DNA from 2 places in the Anoxybacillus suryakundensis genome. Region 2 is predicted to be linked to the other one. Evidence: riboswitches for the same ligand, from Rfam matches in the RefSeq annotation. Region 2 holds a riboswitch; the other holds the start of a gene.
The links. A riboswitch is a leader RNA that binds a small molecule or an ion and turns the genes downstream of it on or off. The one in region 2 is predicted to bind S-adenosylmethionine.
Positions count from the first base shown of each region.

Region 1: it holds a riboswitch for S-adenosylmethionine, as region 2 does, so the genes downstream of both, ASC42_RS08985 (methionine ABC transporter ATP-binding protein) here and mtnK (S-methyl-5-thioribose kinase) in region 2, are expected to answer to the same signal.

Region 1 covers NZ_LIOK01000010.1:60,881-66,490, reverse strand. The annotation lists gene ASC42_RS09000 (O-acetylhomoserine aminocarboxypropyltransferase/cysteine synthase family protein) at 1-632, shown strand, start outside; gene ASC42_RS08995 (response regulator transcription factor) at 672-1,271, opposite strand; gene ASC42_RS08990 (hypothetical protein) at 1,657-2,130, shown strand; SAM riboswitch class I at 2,462-2,567, shown strand; gene ASC42_RS08985 (methionine ABC transporter ATP-binding protein) at 2,639-3,667, shown strand; gene ASC42_RS08980 (methionine ABC transporter permease) at 3,657-4,325, shown strand; gene ASC42_RS08975 (MetQ/NlpA family ABC transporter substrate-binding protein) at 4,343-5,167, shown strand; gene ASC42_RS08970 (carboxymuconolactone decarboxylase family protein) at 5,239-5,583, shown strand.
Region 2 covers NZ_LIOK01000002.1:142,927-148,536, forward strand. The annotation lists gene ASC42_RS01965 (pyridoxal phosphate-dependent aminotransferase) at 1-348, opposite strand, end outside; gene ASC42_RS01970 (carbon-nitrogen family hydrolase) at 449-1,243, shown strand; SAM riboswitch class I at 1,331-1,430, shown strand; gene mtnK (S-methyl-5-thioribose kinase) at 1,500-2,669, shown strand; gene mtnA (S-methyl-5-thioribose-1-phosphate isomerase) at 2,680-3,714, shown strand; gene ASC42_RS01985 (sugar ABC transporter substrate-binding protein) at 3,711-4,829, shown strand; gene ASC42_RS01990 (sugar ABC transporter ATP-binding protein) at 4,826-5,610, shown strand, end outside.

The DNA.
Region 1 (5,610 bases), on a different contig from region 2:
GAAATTTTGATTGGAATTCGCCGAAGTTTCCATCGTTTACGACACCAGATCCAAGCTACCATAATCTCGTATACGCACACATTGGTGCAGCAGCGTATATCGTGAAAGCACGCGTGCAACTATTGCGCGATTTAGGACCAGCGATGAGCCCGTTCAACGCATTTCAGTTTAATTTAGGGCTTGAAACGTTACACGTACGCATGAAAGAACATATTGCCAACACGAGAAAAATTGTTGAGTATTTAGACAACCATCCAGCAGTCAATTGGGTGTTATATCCTGAGCATGACGATCACCCAGCAAAAGAGCTAGCGAAAAAATATATGCCAAAGGGGGCAGGAGCTGTCGTTGTTTTCGGCATTCAAGGCGGTCGTGAAGCGGGGGCGACATTGATTAACAACGTTAAACTTTGGTCGCATGTCGCCAACGTCGGCGATGCAAAAAGTTTAATTATTCATCCAGCGAGCACGACGCATCAACAACTGAGCGGAGAAGATTTACAAGCGTCTGGTGTAACAGAAGATATGATTCGTTTATCAGTCGGAATCGAAAACGTGGACGATTTAATTGAAGACTTAGAACAGGCAATTGAAGCGGCGACAGGTATTCGTTCTGTATATTCGCAAGTGTAGGTATGAAAGGTGCTAGTTATATATTTCGACTAGCACCTTTCATTTTATGAGTTGTAACCGTAGCGCTTCCGCAACCGCTCCAGTTCGTGACGAAACCTTTAGTTTTTCGAAAATACAAGAAAGGTGACGTTCTACTGTTCGTTTGCTTATCATTAGCTGTTCGCTAATTTGTGTACTCGTTTGATCATCCGCTAACATTTGTAATATATCGATTTCCATGTTTGTTAAACCGTGCTTTGTTAAATACGCAGTTTCATTATCCGCTAAAAAAAGTTTTTCTCCTTCGTTGCTGTATCGGATCACATGTGCTAAATGAGTGGAAACTTTTTCTTTTGACAATACGCCGGATACACCTGCTTCGTACGCAGATAAGGCGAGCGGTGGATAGTTGCATAGCATAATGATATTTATCGTGGGATGTGTCTCCTTCACATTTTTTACCCAGTCCCATGCTTTTGCTATGTGCATGTGTACATTTATTACAATGACGTCTGGTACATGTATATGTATGAGAGTATCTAGTGAATCAAGACAAGAAACAGAACCGATAACTGTTATGTTACTTTCGTTTTCCAATAATTTTTCCAACCCAAGCAAATAGATAGGATCAGAATCAATAAGCAATGTACGAATAGTCATGCGATTTCCCCTCCATTATTTTTTACTAGATTCTACTTCATTTAATAAACTTTGTCATTTATTTTGAAGAAATTGGCGGATTTTCGCCAAAAAATTGGCGGAAAATACGGATTTTTTTCTTTTCTATTTTTGGTAAAATGAAAATAGCTGATCAGCTATTTTTGGGAGAAGAAGCGGAGGAGTATGAGCAATGTATAAGTTGAGATAAAGAACGTCCGATTTTTATACAATATGTTGTACCTATGGTGAGTAATCAGCTAAATAAAAATTCCTGCTTATATTCATGATACCGATGTTTAACTGGCGCTAATGTACAAGTCTATCTCATTATGGACAAGTAGCGGAGAACTAGCATTACAATTGGACTATGTGAGGAGAGAAAATAATGAAAAGGCAATTTAGAAGGCTTATTTTAGTTGCTACCCTAGCACTAACTGCTACTCTGTTATTAGATGGTTTTTTTGGGTCGTTAATTACTACTGAAGCTAGTACGCTCCCGAAACGAGTATATAAAGAGGGGAATGTAACAATTACAGTTACTCCTGCAGTAGGGAGTTCAATAGCAAAATTAAGCAATTCAAAATCAAAAATTGCTCCACTTGATACGATTGTCCGAGGAAATAAAGAAACAAAAACGGTTCAGAGTATGTATGGTACAGTGACGATGACAGTTACGTACGATCGAAATCTAACGACTAAGACTTCTACTATTACGGGGATTTATTCTTTAGAAAACACTGATTCTTACTTAAAATTAGTTGATAAATGGTATACCTCTAGTGTTGCACAAGCTGACTACTATGACTCCTTTCATAAAGTGTACGTAACGATTAAAATTACAAAAGAAGAATGTAATTAAAGGATCCGTTTGTCATGTAACTATGTATGCCTACAATTGGAAAGTTTAACTTCATTTTTTGAACTGAAGAGGCTGATCTAAAACGCTAATGCGTTTTGGGTAAGCCTCTCACACTGTTTACATAACAAAAGCAGAGGGTTGTTCGTAGCCCGACATCCTAGGAGTAGCGATTCCTCAATGATATATATATTCAGTTCACTTAATCATGACGGGAAATAGTTGAAAAAATTTTTATTGACACCGTCCTTCTTTTGATGATATACTCACTTTCGTAGTTTAAAAATGTCCTTGAATGCATTAAAACGTTAACTGAATAAAGCGTTTAAAAGCGCTCTTATCAAGAGAGGTGGAGGGATGTGCCCGATGAAACCCGGCAACCGTCAGTGCTGCTGAAATGGTGCCAATTCACACAAAGCGTTTGCTTTGGGAGATAAGAGACAGAATGGATGATGACGCCTTTCTGTTCTCTTGAGCAGAAAGGCTTTTTTCATGGAAGGAAGGTGACAGCATGATTACTTTATCAAACGTAACGAAAGTATATAAAGCGGCAAGTGGACATGTGACGGCGGTTGATCATGTAAACTTGCATATCGAACAAGGAGAAATTTTCGGCATCATCGGTTATAGTGGAGCAGGGAAAAGTTCCCTCATTCGATTGCTAAATGGACTAGAAAAGCCGACAAGTGGTGAAGTCATTGTCGATGGAAAAGATATGGGGAAAATTAGTGGGAAACAATTACGACAAGCGCGTCAGCAAATTGGAATGATTTTTCAACACTTTAATTTACTTTGGTCGCGAACGGTGCGCGAAAACATTGCTTTTCCGTTAGAAATTGCGGGTGTACCGAAAGAAGAACGAATGAAACGCGTCGATGAACTCATTCAACTCGTCGGTTTGCAAGGAAGAGAACATGCGTATCCGTCACAACTGAGCGGGGGGCAAAAGCAGCGTGTCGGCATTGCGCGCGCATTAGCGAACAACCCGAAAGTGTTATTATGTGATGAAGCAACGTCGGCGCTTGATCCGCAAACGACCGATTCCATTTTAGATTTGCTTGTTGATATTAACAAACGCCTCGGCTTAACGATCGTATTAATTACACACGAAATGCACGTTATTCGTAAAATTTGTGATCGTGTAGCGGTAATGGAAAACGGAAAAATTGTCGAAATGGGCGAAGTGCTTCACGTGTTCCGTAAGCCAGAACAACCGATTACGAAACGATTTGTTCAGCAAGTGACGGAGCCGGAGGAAACAAAAGAAGCGATGTTGCATCTTCTTGAACGTTATCCGAACGGCCAAGTTGTCCAGCTTACGTTTGTCGGCGAAGCGGCTGAGCAACCGCTCATTACACAACTTATTCGCCAATTCGATTTGAATATAAATATTTTACAAGGGAAAATTTCACAAACGCATCACGGTTCATACGGGGTGTTGTTCATTCACTTAGATGGTGCGAATGGAGAAGTTGAGCGAGCGCTCGCTTTTATTCGCCAGCAAGAAGTTGAAGTGGAGGTGTTGGCGAATGTCCAATGAACTATTTCCGAACGTCGTTTGGGAAAAAATATGGGCGGCAACGATGGAGACGTTGTATATGACCGCTATTTCTGTTGCAGCAACATTTGTGCTCGGTATTTTACTTGGGTTGTTGTTGTTTCTAACGTCTAAGGGAAACATATGGGAAAATCGTTTGATTAACGGTGTGATCGCATCGTTCGTCAATATTTTCCGTTCCATCCCGTTCATTATTTTAATTATTTTGCTCATTCCGTTTACAAAGCTCGTTGTCGGCACGATTCTTGGAGCGAATGCTGCGCTACCAGCGCTCATTATTGGTGCTGCACCGTTTTATGCACGCATGGTTGAAATTGCGCTTCGTGAAATTGATAAAGGTGTCATTGAAGCGGCAAAAGCGATGGGAGCGACGACAACAACAATCATTTGGAAAGTGCTTCTTCCAGAAGCGCTCCCTGCCCTTGTATCTGGGATTACGGTAACAGCAATCGCGCTCGTTGGTTACACAGCGATGGCAGGAGTTGTTGGTGCTGGGGGGCTTGGAAACTTAGCGTATTTAGAAGGATTTCAACGCAACAATAACGACGTTACATTTGTTGCGACAGTGCTCATTTTAATCATCGTCTTTATTATTCAGTTTATTGGTGACTTTGTCACTTCTAAAATAGATAAACGATAAAAAGGAGGAAGAAACAGATGAAAAAATGGATTTCTTTACTTGTTGCTGCAGTTGTTGTATTAGCGCTTGCTGCTTGCGGAAACAGCGAAAGTGCGGAAGAAAAGACGAATAAGCTTGTCGTTGGGGCATCAAACGTGCCACATGCGGAAATTTTAGAACAAGCAAAACCGATTTTAAAAGAAAAAGGTATTGAATTAGAAATTGTGACATTCCAAGATTACGTATTACCGAACAAAGCGTTAGCGGATAAAGAGTTAGATGCAAACTATTTCCAACACATTCCTTATTTAGAAGCACAAATGAAAGAACATGGCTATGACTTTGTAAATGCTGGTGGTATTCATATTGAGCCAATCGGCGTATACTCTAAAAAATATAAAAGCCTTGAAGAGCTACCAAACGGTGCGAAAATTATTATGAGCAACTCGGTTGCTGACCACGGTCGCATTTTATCGATGCTTGAAGAAAAAGGGTTAATTAAGTTAAAAGAAGGTGTCGACAAAACGAAAGCAACTGTTGATGATATCGTTGAAAATCCGAAAAATTTAGTGTTTGAAGCAGATGTCGAAGCTGGATTGCTTCCACAAGTATATAAAAACAACGAAGGAGATGCAGTATTAATTAACGCAAACTATGCGTTAGATGCTGGTTTAGATCCAGCAAAAGATCCGATTGCGGTTGAATCGCCAGAAAACAACCCATACGTGAACATTATTGCCGTTCGCAAAGGTGACGAAAAACGTAAAGAAATTCAAACGCTTGTAGAAGTATTGCAATCAAAAGACATTCAAGACTTCATTTTACAAAAGTATAATGGCGCAGTTATTCCAGCGACAAAATAAGGATGTCCAATCGGGCATCCTTTTATATTTTTTGAAAAACGACGCATGATAAAAAGGAAGGAGGAGTGCATATGTCGATGGAACAATGTTTACACGAATATAAGCAAGGGTTAGGAACGTTTACGCAACATATGCCGAAAGTTGGGCAAACGTTTAACGCGTTTACAGAAGCATGTTTTGCAGAAGGGATGTTATCGAAAAAAGAAAAGCAGTTAATCGCATTGGGCATTAGCGTCGCCAAACAAGATGAATATTGCACCATCTATCATACGAAAGGGTGCATTGATGAAGGGGCGACAGAGAAAGAAATATTTGAAGCGTGCGCCGTTGCGGCTGCTTTAGCGGGTGGAGCGACGATGAGCCAAGCGGTTACGCTCGTTCGGCAATGTGTTAATGAATTTACTCGCATGCATTAAAAGGATAGGGAGGTCTCCTATCCTTTT
Region 2 (5,610 bases):
TAATAAACAAAGCGGCATTTCGACAAGCCCTGCTTTTCCGCCAAATAAAATAGCGACTTCTTTTTCCGGGTCAACCGTCACCCCGTATTCACGCTTATAAAACGTCGCCACCGCCTCTTTGAAAAACGAATAGCCGCGAAACGGCGAATATTTATGATACATCGGCTTTGCCACCGCCTGTTGCATCGCGCGCACAATATGTGCGGGCGTCGGCTGATCGGGATTTCCTTGTCCGAGATTAATGACATCGTGCCCTTCAGCGATGACCGCCTGTACGTTTTGCACAAGCGACGCAAAAAATTGCTTCGGTAGTTGTTGTAACACGTTCGATTGTGGAAATATGTTCATTTTTTTCACACCTACTTCACAAAAAGGTTGAAATTCTAGTCAAGTATCATATATCGTAAAAATCAAAATGTAAAGAAAATTTTTTGTTGAGGTGAATGATATGAACATCGCTTGCATACAAATGGACATTGCGTTTGGAACACCCGAAAAAAATAAACAAACCGCCTTGCGCTACATCGAACAAATCGCTCGTGACGTTGACGTCGTCGTTTTGCCTGAACTATGGACGACAGGCTATGATTTAACGAGACTTGCTCATATCGCTGACGAAAACGGCGAAGAGGCAAAATCGTTTCTTTCCGAACTTGCCCGCACGTACGATGTGCATATCGTCGGTGGATCGGTCGCAAAAAAAACGAACGAACGAATGACGAACACGATGTATGTCGTCAACCGAAACGGCGACGTCGTTGGCGAATATAGTAAACTTCATTTGTTCCAATTGATGGATGAGCATTTGTATTTGCAAGCAGGAGAAACGATGGGGCTATTTTCGCTCGATGAAACGACGTGTGCCGGCGTCATTTGTTACGACATTCGTTTTCCAGAATGGATTCGCGCGCATGCGCTACATGGTGCAGAAGTATTGTTTGTCGTTGCGCAATGGCCGCTTTCTCGCCTTCATCATTGGCGTACGCTATTAACGGCGCGGGCGATCGAAAATCAATGTTACGTTGTCGCTTGCAACCGCGCAGGAAAAGACCCGAACAACGTATTTGCTGGACATTCGCTGATCATTGATCCGTGGGGAAACGTGCTTGCTGAAGGAGGCGAACAAGAGACGGTCATTGTGACGAATATCGATATAAACGACGTGCAAGACGTGCGTGCGCGCATCCCGATTTTTTCCGATCGTCGCCCAGACGTGTATAAAATGTTTGAAAAAAAAGATTGACAAACGAGCATAATGCGATGTATGATTCGAATCAAGCGAATTCACACAACTTTTTCACTGTTTATAACATTCGAATAATAACAAACACTCTTATCAAGAGCAGGTGGAGGGACGAGCCCGATGAAGCCCGGCAACCGGCGATGACGCACGGTGCTAATTCTTGCAGCAGTAGGCTGAGAGATAAGAGGTGCGAAGCAAACTTCAAACCTCTTTCGTTCAGCGAAAGAGGTTTTTTATTTTGAGAGGAGGCATGTATATGTACGAACCATTGACAGAACAAAAAGCGATTGCCCTTGCTGTTCGTTTAGGGCTATTTGGAGAAGATGCGCTTCTTTCTAGCGAAGAAATTGGTGACGGGAACTTAAATCTCGTCTTTCGCATCGTCAACGAGCGAACAAACGACAGCATCATCATTAAACAAGCGTTGCCGTATGCGAAAGTCGTTGGCGAAAGCTGGCCGCTTACATTAAAACGGGCAACAATTGAAAGCCAAGCGTTGCGCACGTTCGCGAGCTACGTTCCTCACTATGTTCCGAAAGTATACTATTCCGATGAGACATTAGCGATTACAGTGATGGAAGATTTGTCGCATTTACACATTGCACGCCGCGGGCTCATCGAAGGAAAAACGTTTCCGCGTTTATCGGAACATATCGGCGAATTTGTCGCCAAAACAGCGTTTTACACGTCGGACTTTGGCATGAATCAACAACAAAAAAAGAAGCTCGTACAACAATTTACAAATCCCGAACTATGTAAAATTACGGAAGACCTCGTCTTTACTGATCCGTTTTTTGACCACGACACGAACAACTTTGAAACAGAGCTTCGTGCCGATGTCGAACAGCTTTGGCAAGATGATGTGCTTCAGCGCGAAACAGCGAAATTAAAACGGCTTTTTTTAACGAAAGCGGATGTGTTGCTTCATGGGGATTTACATACGGGAAGCATTTTCGCAAGCGACGAGGAAACGAAAGTGATCGACCCGGAGTTTGCGTTTTACGGTCCGATCGGCTTCGATTTAGGGCAATTTTTTGCCAACTTACTATTAAACGCTCTCTCCCGTCATGAACGTGACCGCGAACCGCTTTTTGCTCATATTGAAAACACATGGGACGTCTTTACCCGCACGTTTGCTGAACTTTGGCGCGAAAGCAACGAACCGTATGCGCGCACATCTGGCGTGCTTGATGACATCATAGGCGATGCGCTCGTTGAGGCGATCGGCTTTGCCGGTTGCGAAGTCATTCGCCGGACGATCGGGTTGGCGCATGTGGCGGACCTTGATGAATTGCCGCTTGAGCGCAGACTTCACGCAAAACGCCACGCCCTCCGTCTCGGTCGCGAACTTATCGTGCAGCGAAACAAACTAGCGATCGATGACGTGAAAAAGCTCGTGCAACAAACGGTGCATGTGAACAGCTAGGAGGAAGACGATGAAAGCAATACAATGGCATGATACACATATTACGATTTTAAACCAACAAGCGTTGCCTCATAAGACTGAATATTTAGAATTAAAACATATCGAAGACGTATGGGACGCGATCGTTACGTTAAAAGTGCGCGGAGCGCCAGCGATCGGCATGACTGCCGCCTACGGTTTGGCACTTGCGGCTCAATCATATGAGACCGATGATTTAGCGACATTTCATACCGAACTAAAACGCGACCGCGACTATTTAGCAAGTTCGCGACCGACCGCCGTCAATTTATTTTGGGCGCTTGACCGGCTCACAAAAAGCGTCGCGAACGCTACATCCGTCAACGAAGCGAAAACGACGCTTATTCATGAAGCGATTTGCATGCAAATCGAAGATGAAGACGTCTGCCGCCGCATCGGTGAACATGCCCTTTCCTTGTTTCAAGACGGCGACCGTATCATGACGATTTGTAATGCAGGAGCGATTGCCACAGCCCGTTACGGCACCGCACTTGCGCCGTTTCATTTAGCGAAAGAAAAAGGGATCACGCTTCATGCGTACGCTTGCGAAACACGCCCGGTGTTGCAAGGAGCAAGGCTAACCGCATGGGAACTTTCCGAAGCTGGCGTCGATGTGACGCTCATTACAGATAACATGGCGGCACAAACGATGAAAGCGAAGCATATTTCCGCAGTCATCGTCGGGGCAGATCGCATCGCCGCCAACGGCGATACAGCAAACAAAATCGGCACGTTCGGCTTAGCCATTTTAGCGAAAGCGTTCAACATTCCATTTTACGTCGCCGCCCCGCTATCGACGATCGACTTACAGACGAAAACAGGCGACGACATTCCGATTGAAGAGCGAGCGAAAGAAGAAGTCACACATATCGGCGGCGTGCGCATCGCGCCAGATGTGAACGTCTACAATCCGGCATTTGATGTCACACCGCATGAACTCATTACCGGCATCATTACGGAAAAAGGGATTATCTTCGGCGACTACGAAACGAAACTGCCGACATTATTTGAGGAGGTTTTGGCATGAAAAACATATGGGCAATCATCGTGCTTTTATTCGCGCTTTTAGTCGGTTGCACAAACGAACAAGACGCCGTCTCAAAACGAGCGGAACAACCGAAAGAAGAAGCGAAACAAACGAACGAAACAACGGATGCAAAAGCGGATATCCCTGCAGCATTAAACAAACCGATTAAAATAGCTGCCATTATGCAAATGTCAATCGGCACGTTTTCATCGCAATATATCGCAGGCGTGAAAGAACAAGTCGCGAAATTTGGTGGCGACGTGCAAATTTATAACGCTGACAACGATTTAACGAAAATGGCATCATACGTCGAAACAGCGATCAACCAAAACGTCGATGCGATTTTATTAGACCACGGGCGCGCAGATGCATTAAAAGCACCTGTTGAAAAGGCGCTGGAGAAAGGCATTCACGTCGTTGCGTTTGATAACGATTTAAACATTCCAGGAGTCACCGTCATTGACCAAGACGATTACAGCTTAGCATGGAAAACGTTAAAAACGTTAGCGGAAGATTTAAACGGGGAAGGCGAAATTGTCACGATTTGGGTCGGCGGCTTTACGCCAATGGAACGCCGCCATGTCATTTACGAAGCATTTCAAAAACGGTATCCGAACATTAAAGAAGTAGCGAAATTCGGCACCGCAAGCGCCAATACCGCTTTAGATACACAAACACAAATGGAAGCCATTTTAAAAAAATATCCGAACAAAGGCGACATCGACGCGGTTTTTGCGACATGGGATGAGTTCGCCAAAGGAGCAACGCGCGCCATTCAACAAGCCGGTCGAACAGAAATTAAAGTGTACGGCATCGACTTAAGCGACGAAGATTTACAACTCATTCAACAACCAAATAGCCCATGGGTCGCAACAACGGCAACCGACCCAGCGGAAGTCGGTCGCGTTCAAGTGCGCTTTGCGTATCAAAAAATCGCCGGAGAACAAACGCCAAACATTTATTCACTTGAACCACACTTAGTGAAACGTTCAGACTTGCCGAGCACACCAATTACGATGAACGAGCTAAACAACTACATGCCAAGCTGGGGACAATCGAACGTTGCCATCTCCCCATGGATGAAGACGCTTGAAGAAAAGGTGAAAAAGCAATGAGCGGTTTGCGCATGAAACAAATCGTCCATACATTTGGCGATGTGACCGTATTAAACGGCGTGAACTTCCATGTCCAACCGGGCGAAGTTCACGCCCTTTTAGGTATGAATGGAGCTGGAAAAAGCACGTTAATGAACATTTTAGCTGGCGTCTTGCAGCCGGTGAGCGGAACGATTGAAATAGACAGAAAGGTGCATACATTTTCTTCTCCGAAAGATGCAAAACGAGCAGGCATCGGACATGTCGTACAAGAAGTGGATGCGGCATTATTCCCTGCTTTGTCCGTATATGAAAATATTCTCGCTGAACAAATTGTCGCTCAAAAACAAATATCGTTTTCTAAAACGAAACATCGGGCTGCTGTTTTACAACTGCTTGAGCGCGTCGGCTTAACACATTTGTCGCCTGATGTCTCTGTACAAACATGCACGCTTCATGAAAAACAACTCATTTTGCTAGCACGCGTCCTTTCTTCTTCTGCTCGCTACATTATTTTAGATGAGCCAACCGCCTCGTTAAGCGAAGAAGAAACGAAACGATTGTTTGCGATGATCGAACAGCTAAAAGCGCAAGGGGTGTCGTTTATTTACATTTCGCATAAATTGCACGAAGTAAAACGCATATGCGATCGAATGACGATTTTGCGGGATGGCGAAGTCGTATACGAAGGCGATGTGTCGCTCGCGACAGAAGACATCGTTCGCCATATGGTCGGACGGCAAACAGAGATGCGCAACGAACGGGCACGCAACATAAGCAAAGAAACGATATTTGAAGTCAA